DNA from 4 places in the Lysinibacillus sp. FSL K6-0057 genome. Region 1 is predicted to be linked to each of the others. Evidence: riboswitches for the same ligand, from Rfam matches in the RefSeq annotation. Region 1 holds a riboswitch; each other region holds the start of a gene.
The links. A riboswitch is a leader RNA that binds a small molecule or an ion and turns the genes downstream of it on or off. The one in region 1 is predicted to bind thiamine pyrophosphate.
Positions count from the first base shown of each region.

Region 1 (2,206 bases):
CTGGAATACCATGCGCCACTTCTTCATTGACACTAATACATGTATACCCAGGGAAATCATATTCTCCCTTCGGTCCAGAAATAGCGCCTGCCTCCGCAAACATGCGGCCAGCAATTTCGTCTAGTTCAAGTGTTGTAACACCTGGTTTTGTTGCAGCTTTCATCGCTTCGCGAATTTCAGCACAAATGCGTCCTATTTTTTTAAAAGCTTCAATCTCTTCTTGTGTTTTTACAATCATGTATAACGTCCCTTTCATCTAATATCTATTCTTTAATATAACATAACTTTTTATGCGTATAACGATAAACGCTTTAAATATTGTATGCTTTCCTACTTTGCAAAGTGCTAAAAGAGCTATTCACAACAAAAAAGTCCCCCCACTCATGTGAAGGGACTTGCATTAAGCTTTTCTTTGCATTAATTGTGGAGCGGCTGTGAATAAAAGAACACCAACGATAGCCGTTAATATAGTTGCTGGTAGCATATATGTACCGTTATAGATGATGGAATAGATCCAAGCATTTTGATCGCCAGCATATTCTGCAAAAAATACAGCACCAGCAATTGTATGTGCCGCGTATCGTAAGAAGCCTGCGAAAACGGTACCTATTATAATATAAAGTGCCATTTTTGTTTTGTTCATATGTTTAGCAGCGTCCAACACTGGTCCACGTACAACTGCCGCTAATCCTACAACTGTAAAAGCAACACCATAATCTAGTAATCCTTGTAGCCAGTGCACGATATAGGAACCAAACATTGTTTGCATAACACCCACAAGTAGTCCCGTTGTTAGCCCAGCTACTAGGCCCCAACGAAACGCGATTAACATAATAGGTACCATGACAAGACTAACTGAGCCGCCTTGTGCCCATACTTTAAAGGATACCTGATCAAGTACTAGCCCAATTGCTGCAAATATCGCAATCTCCACTAGCATTAACAGTCTTTTTTTGTCCATACATATTCTCTCCTTTGTTCCGATGTAGGATACAAGAGCAGGAATAGAAATGCGCTGATATGTCTCTTTCTGACACCATTTTCCCCCAAGAATGAAAAAACGATGCCAGGACAGAGCCTCACATCGTACAAGTGTCGGTTTCTATCCACATCCCTACGCAAGCGTTAACTTACAGGTTCGAAGAGTCAAGGCATTACGTGCCCAGTCTCAGCTGACATCATCAGCTCCCCTTGTGGTCGTTACATCTGAATTTATTTGAACATTTTCATTGTACGCAAAGGCTAGGAGGATTACAACCTCTTCCATACATTATTTTTTTGAAACTTTGCTATTATTCATGCGTAAATATTAAAAAAGGAGGTACAACTATGGAGAATCAAAAAATTTTAGCTGCCTTTAGTTATCTTAGTATTTTCTTCGCCCCTTTCATCGTTCCATTAATTGTGTACATTGTGACAAAAGATAGTGATGTAAAAAAACATTCGATTCGTGCACTTGTCTCTCATTTAATTCCTTTTGTTTTTGGCATCCTGTTCTTTATTGTCTTTGTTTTTTCCACATTTAGTTTAGATCCAACCTCCAGTAATAATACAGTGATGATTATTTGGTTTGCTTCATTCGCCATCTATGCCCTCGTCTCACTTGGTATTGTGATCTGGAATATTATTCAGGCTGTTCGCGTTATCCGTTAATGTTTTATTTTTAAGAGAAACAGGTAGTAGTAATTGTAAAAGGAGCTGTTTTTGGATGAAAGTATCAAACGTTGTGAAAACCGCCGTAAAGTTAGCACCGATTGTTATTCCTATCGTCAGAAAAGTAATGGCTGCAAAAAAGGGAACAACGCCTACAGCCACACCTCGAAAAAAATAAAACGAAGGCGTATTCCTTTTTTTCGGAAATACGCCTTCGTTTTATTTCACTTCAAAATGTGTTTGACTATGTCCATTCAATGTTTTTTCTACATGTAAAACTGCTGGCATCGCAGATTTCAATTCAGGTACATGAGAAATAACGCCAATCATACGACCAGAATCCTGTAAATCAATTAATGTATCAATTGCCTTATTTAGTGATTCCTCATCGAGTGAACCAAAGCCCTCATCAATAAACATCGTTTCAATATGGATATTACCTTGGAAGCTTTGAATCACATCTGCCATTCCCAAAGCAAGACTTAGCGAAGCATTAAATTTTTCGCCTCCTGATAATGTTTTAACATCTCGTAATTGATCCGTATAGGCATCA
Region 1 is NZ_CP152047.1:4,333,144-4,335,349, forward strand. It holds gene map (type I methionyl aminopeptidase) at 1-238, opposite strand, end outside; gene thiT (energy-coupled thiamine transporter ThiT) at 401-961, opposite strand; TPP riboswitch at 1,095-1,202, opposite strand; gene MHB40_RS21715 (DUF4870 domain-containing protein) at 1,330-1,653, shown strand; gene MHB40_RS21720 (hypothetical protein) at 1,709-1,831, shown strand; gene MHB40_RS21725 (SMC family ATPase) at 1,873-2,206, opposite strand, start outside.

Region 2 (2,206 bases), 590 kb from region 1:
ATCATACTTGCGATTGTTTTGATAATAGCTGAGGAATAAAGCATTCCTGTTTTAATCGCAGTTATTGAAAAATCTTCTACTAAGGCCTCGAATTGTTTTTTTATAAAGGAAACGTCAATTGGGTAAACGCCTGTTACACCCAATGTATTTTGTGCAGTTAATGCTGTAATGACAGAAGTGCCAAACACTTTTAATTCCTGAAATGTTTTTAAATCAGCCTGTATACCAGCACCGCCTCCGCTATCTGAGCCAGCAATCGTCGTTACAATATGCATGAAGCTTCACCATCCTTTGACAAACGATGTATAGCATTAAGTAAGGCGATTTGAAAATCACCGATATCTGCAGTAAATGCTGATGCTAGTACACCTGCTTTTTTATAGTAAGTAAGTGTTTCTGTTAATTGCTGGTAAGGGTTAGGTCCAACACGATAGGCAGCACCACAAATTGCGCTTAGTAAACAACCTGTACCCGTTACTTCCGTCATTTGTGGATGACCGCCAGCAATCCATTGGCTATGCTTACCATCAGTTATAAAATCACGTTCCCCCGTTACAATAACTATGCATTGATAGCGTTGAGCCAATAATGTGGCTTCTGCTTCCATAGCGATGGAGCCATGACCACTATCGACCCCCTTTTGTTGCCAATCTACACCAGCTATTGCAGCAAGCTCGCCAAGATTACAGCGAATCACAGCAAATTGTATGTTCTCAAGTAAATGTTTGACAGTTTCCTTACGATAAGTTGTGGCTCCAACTCCAACAGGATCTAAAATAACAGGAATACCAAGTGCATTCGCTTTTTTACCTGCTAATAGCATGGCGCTTTTTGTACGATCATTAAGCGTTCCAATATTAATTAATAGTGCTTGAGCAATCGCTACCATTTCCTCTACCTCTTGGCTGTCATCAGCCATTACCGGTGAGGCACCTATTGCTAATAAACCATTTGCTTGAAAATTTGCCACTACATAATTGGTGATGCAATGGACGAGTGGTTGCTGTTGACGAATTGTTTGAAATATCATTGTAGTCCTCCTCTGTGGATGGACGTAAGCATGCAAAAAAGGCTCTTTTTGTGTAAAAATGCACGAAAAAGAGCCTTTCATCTGTAAAAAACGATGTCTATTGCTCCCTACGTCAGTATTAACTAACAGGTTCAAAGGGTCAGGTTTTACCTTCTCAACTCTTGCGAGTCCCCCTGCAATCTTGTATTTAGTTGACCAAAATGTACCATACTTTTCATATGTATTCAATAACTAGTTTTCCTATAAACAAAACGTGACTGATGCCATATAGCAAAGTATGATAGTTGTCATGACTTTAACGAAATTGAGTGTAAACCATTGAAAATAATGAAAAAGGAGTTTTATAATGTGTCATAGCAAAAGGGGGCATTTGCCATGAAAAGACAAGATTTAGTTGCACCAGAATGGTATAACATAGCAGAGGAAATTGAAAAATATGCGCAGGATGCAACAAAAAATGCTTTAATCATTTATGAAGAAAATCAAGACGTCCAATTTATTACATATGCACATTTATTGGAAAAAGCGAATCAAGCAGCACATGTTTTCACCAAGCAAGGCTTAAAGAAAGGTGATGTCATTTTAGTGATGGTACCACGTTCAGTGGAAGCCTATATTGTGTATATTGCTGCATTGAAAGCGGGTTTAACCATTATTCCAAGCTCAGAAATGTTAAGAACAAAAGATATTGAATATCGTATTCACCATGCCAATGCTAAAGCGGTTATTGCATTTGAACCTTATATTGAACAATTTGATGAAGTGGGGAATTTACAAGGCATATTGCAATTTGTCATAGGGCATGCACACGAACCTTGGCAGAACATACTTGAAAAAATGCATAATCAACCTACAACCTACATAAACCCTATCCCGACTAAAAGCACTGACAATGCATTTTTAGCCTATACAAGCGGAACAACAGGAAATCCGAAAGCAGCGGTGCATACTCATAGTTGGGGCTATGCACATTTACGAACAACAGCACCACATTGGCTGGGTGTACATGAAAATGATATTGTTTGGGCAACTGCAGCACCAGGATGGCAAAAATGGATTTGGAGTCCGTTTCTTGCTACTTTGGGTAGTGGTGCTACCGCATTTGTCTACAAAGGTAAATTTGAAGCAGCTACTTATTTAGCATTGCTTGAAAAATTCAAAATCAATGTACTATGC
Region 2 is NZ_CP152047.1:3,744,805-3,747,010, reverse strand. It holds gene thiD (bifunctional hydroxymethylpyrimidine kinase/phosphomethylpyrimidine kinase) at 1-275, opposite strand, end outside; gene thiM (hydroxyethylthiazole kinase) at 263-1,030, opposite strand; TPP riboswitch at 1,118-1,215, opposite strand; gene MHB40_RS18565 (acyl--CoA ligase) at 1,406-2,206, shown strand, end outside.
Region 2: it holds a riboswitch for thiamine pyrophosphate, as region 1 does, so the genes downstream of both, thiM (hydroxyethylthiazole kinase) here and thiT (energy-coupled thiamine transporter ThiT) in region 1, are expected to answer to the same signal.

Region 3 (2,206 bases), 990 kb from region 1:
ATGAATAGTGAAATAATCAACACCCTGCTCGGCTTGCTCGATGAGGGTATCACGATATACCTCCCATGTTAAATCCTCTGCTATGCCATTCACTTTCTCTAAAGCCTGATAAATTGGCACAGTTCCCACTGGCACTGCAGCATTTCGAATAATCCATTCTCTCGTTGTATGAATATGCTTACCTGTTGAAAGATCCATAATGTTATCTGCACCCCATCGAGTTGCCCACGTCATTTTCTCAACTTCTTCTGCAATGGACGAAGATACCGCCGAATTCCCAATGTTTGCATTGATTTTCACATGGAAATTACGGCCAATAATCATTGGCTCTGCCTCAGGGTGATTAATATTAGAAGGCATAATAGCTCGCCCTGCTGCAATTTCTGAACGAACAAATTCAGGGTCCATATTTTCACGGATGGCTACGAACTCCATTTCAGGTGTTATAATGCCATTTCGCGCATAATGAAGCTGTGTTACATTTTTACCTTTTTTAGCACGTAAAGGCTTTCTTGCTAATTCAGGAAAGACATTTTCATGATTACGCGGGTCATCTGCACGACGAAAACCATTATCCTCTGGTTTAATGGAGCGCCCCTCATATTCTTCTACATCGCCCCGCTCTTGAATCCATGAACTTCGTAAGGCAGGTAAACCTTTCGTAATATCTACTTGGTAGGCTGGATCTGTATAGGGCCCACTCGTATCATATACTCGAATAGGTGCATTTTCTTCATCCCCAAAGCTACCTGTTGTGGGACTTAATGCGATTTCACGCATAGGTACTAAAATATCGGGGCGCGATCCTTCCAAATACACTTTTTTGCTTCCTTCAAAGCTGGACATAATCGTAATATTCTTTTCACTAACTACTGACATGAGCTACTTCTCTCCCTTAAATGTATTTTGATACAAGGACCGAATCTAGCTCACCCCAACAATCAAATAAATAAAAGCCGAATCCAAAATAATTATTTGGATCCGGCCATGAATGTAAAGGTCTATTAATTGCATACTCTGCAATAGCTTCTTAACTTTCCCACGCTGGTATGAGCCAGATCAGGTCCAAAGGGTCAAGAAACCTCTAAGCGTTTCTCTCTCAGCCTGACTCATCAGACTCCCCTAGTTAATACTATTTAGTTTGATGCTAGTGTAGCAGATATTACTAAGAGATGGAAGTTATATTTTTTATCTTTCAACTAACTAGGTAAATAATACTTCTGCAAAATAAATCACAATTGTTACGGTTATACAGCTCACAATAGTTGAAAATAAAACAGCTTGCGCGGCTGTTGCTGATTCTACATCATATTCCAATGCTAGACTAGAACTATTACGAGATGTTGGAAAGGCACTGGCTATAAACAGTGATTGTGCGACGACTCCATCTAATCCCAATACATAAATAATGACTAATGCAACAGCTGGTCCAATAATTAATCGTGTAAAACAGCTGACAAAGACCGTTTTATTAAACATTGATTTGATCTCAAGTTGTGACAATTGCGCACCCAAGGTAATTAATGCCACAGCAATAAATCCATCTGCCACATGCTCTACCGGTATTTTGATAAACTGCGGTATACCAATATCAAAATAGTTCATAGCAACGCCTATAATCAGTGCATGAATAATGGGCATTTTAAAGAAATCTTTGATGATTGTCATACCCGACTTCGTAGAGGAAATTAAATTGTACAAACCATATGTATAAGTAGTCATATTTTGAAAGATTACAAGCATGACCTGAATGGCTACGCCAATAGGTTGCGTAGCAAAAATCATTTGAGCCACTGGAATACCGTAATTGCCAGAATTAATAAGCACCACACTATTTTTAAAGACTGCTGCCTCTGTTTTGGCTAAACCTAGCCCTTTCGCCATCAAATGACTGAGTATCATTTGACTACCGATAAAGAGCACAATAAATAATCCGACTTCTCCCAGAACAGATAATTCTACATGTGTTTCATATAAATTTACAAAAACAGCCGCTGGCATAAAGCAATATGTAATAAGCTGAGACAATGCTTTTAAGTTAAAGCGAAATTTCTTTTGTAGTATAGCGCCTATTACAAGTAACACTAAAATAGGTACAACAATTTGAAAGAAAATCATTCCGAGATACATCATATCAATGTCCCCCTTCCAGTGTTAATAGTAGTGCTGAATTCTTTTTAGGTCAATTTCTCTTACTTTCACAATA
Region 3 is NZ_CP152047.1:264,944-267,149, reverse strand. It holds gene thiC (phosphomethylpyrimidine synthase ThiC) at 1-879, opposite strand, end outside; TPP riboswitch at 1,020-1,134, opposite strand; gene MHB40_RS01205 (AEC family transporter) at 1,204-2,133, opposite strand.
Region 3: it holds a riboswitch for thiamine pyrophosphate, as region 1 does, so the genes downstream of both, thiC (phosphomethylpyrimidine synthase ThiC) here and thiT (energy-coupled thiamine transporter ThiT) in region 1, are expected to answer to the same signal.

Region 4 (2,206 bases), 1.7 Mb from region 1:
GGATTCGGATTATTTATTGTATGAAGCAAACTTAAATACACAGCACCATCTATTACTGTTCACAAATCGTGGCAATTATATTTATCAGCCTGTTCATGAGCTTCCTGACATACGCTGGAAGGACCTGGGCCAGCATATTTCCAGTATTGTCCCAACAGGGGAAGATGAATCGATTATTGCGGTTTATGGCTTTGAAACATTTGAACAGCCAAATATGTATGTCTTCACAGCCACAAAAGATGGTCAAATTAAGCGCTCACCACTCGCAGACTATGCGGTAACACGTTATTCAAAGCCAATTAAAACGATGAACGTCAAGGCTGGTGATGCGATGATCTATGCATCGTTTGTGACGGATGATGTAGAACTGATGCTAACAACGGATACAGCCTATGCGATTCGTTTCCCGATGGAGGAACTACCCGTTACAGGTGTGAAAACAGGCGGTGTGAAAGGGATCACGCTAAAAGATGGAGAAGCCTTAGTTGGTGTCAATGTGCTACAGCCTGATGTTACACAATATGTAGTGATTGTGACACAGCGTGGAGCCGTGAAGAAAATGAATGTCGCTGAAGTTGAAGTAGCAAGTCGTGCAAAACGTGGACTAAAAGTATTAACAGAGTTAAAAGCAAATCCTCACCGAATTGTGGCAGTTATTCAAGCGACAGACGAGGAGCAGGTTGTGATTGAAACCGAAAAAGGCGTTCAAGAGGTGATTGCTGTACAAGCATTGTCTCGTGCAGATCGCCATTCCAACGGTTCGTTTAAAGTGGATATTGCAACAGATGGGGCGATTTCCCATGTATTAACAGTCAAAAAAGAACAGAAACCTAGCTAATATCATGCCCAGTCTCTTAGGAGAACTGGGCTTTTGTCTTGAATGCAATCGCTATTCAAAAATAGCAGCTTGTCATTTAAGTGTAACTATGGGTATAATAATCATCGAAAAGTTCATAGCGAAAGAATGTAGGGGGGCTAGTAGTTGCTAGCTGAGATTGTGTCCGATAGACGCTGACCCTTTGAACCTGATTTGGCTCGTACCAGCGTAGGGAACATCTATTCAAAAAAGCAAAGTTTTGAAGAATGATTGTAATACGTCTGGGAGGAATCCTAGGCGTTTTTTTATGTTTTCAGGCAGTAGTTTGAAAACCTTGTATACGCTTTCTTCTGGTGACAACATTCATTCATGAACACTTTCATATTACAAACTGGGAGGCTTTCGCATGAAAAAATGGTTATTTATTCTATTGGCAGCACTTTTGACTTTAGTGGGCTGTAGTGAAAAAGAGGACAAGCAGGCAACTGACAAGCTGAAAAAGGTGTCTGTGGTACTGGATTGGACACCGAATACGAATCATACAGGTCTGTATGTCGCAAAAAAACTCGGTTATTTTGAGGAACAGGGCTTAGATGTTGAGATAATTATGCCTGGTGAGGCGGGCGCAGATCAGCTTGTTGCTTCTGGAAAGGCAGAGTTTGGCGTGAGCTATCAGGAAGGCATTACACAGGCGCGTGTACAAGATGTGCCGCTGGTCTCTATCGCAGCGATTATTCAGCATAATACATCTGGCTTTGCTTCTATTGCATCAAAAGGCATTACATCGCCAAAGGATTTTGAAGGTAAAACTTATGGTGGTTGGGGTGCGCCATTAGAGCAAGCCGTTCTCCAATCATTAATGCAAACAGAAAAGGCAGATATCAATAAGTTAGATATCGTCAATGCAGGGGATTTAGATTTCTTCACAATGATGGAAAAAGACATTGATTTTGCTTGGATTTATTATGCATGGACTGGGATTGAAGCTGAGCTACGTGGGGAAAAGATTAATATGCTGTATCTAACGGATTATAGTGATCAATTGGATTACTATACACCTGTTCTAGCTACGAATGAAAAAATGCTACAGGACAACCCTGATGTTGTCAAAGCCTTTGTTGCAGCTACATCAAAAGGCTATGAATACGCAATAGAAAACCCAAGTGAAGCAGCTGATATGTTAATCGAAGCGGCTCCTGATTTAGATAAAGAGCTAGTGCATAAAAGTCAGGAATGGCTGGCAGATAAATATCAGGATGATGCCAAGCAATGGGGAGAGCAAAAGCTTTCTGTGTGGGAAAACTATGCAAAATGGATGTCTAGCAATCATGTACTAGAGGGCGAGTTTGATGCGAAACAAGCCTTTACAAATGATTTCTTACCTAAAAA
Region 4 is NZ_CP152047.1:2,634,534-2,636,739, reverse strand. It holds gene parC (DNA topoisomerase IV subunit A) at 1-838, shown strand, start outside; TPP riboswitch at 959-1,069, shown strand; gene MHB40_RS12925 (ABC transporter substrate-binding protein) at 1,224-2,206, shown strand, end outside.
Region 4: it holds a riboswitch for thiamine pyrophosphate, as region 1 does, so the genes downstream of both, MHB40_RS12925 (ABC transporter substrate-binding protein) here and thiT (energy-coupled thiamine transporter ThiT) in region 1, are expected to answer to the same signal.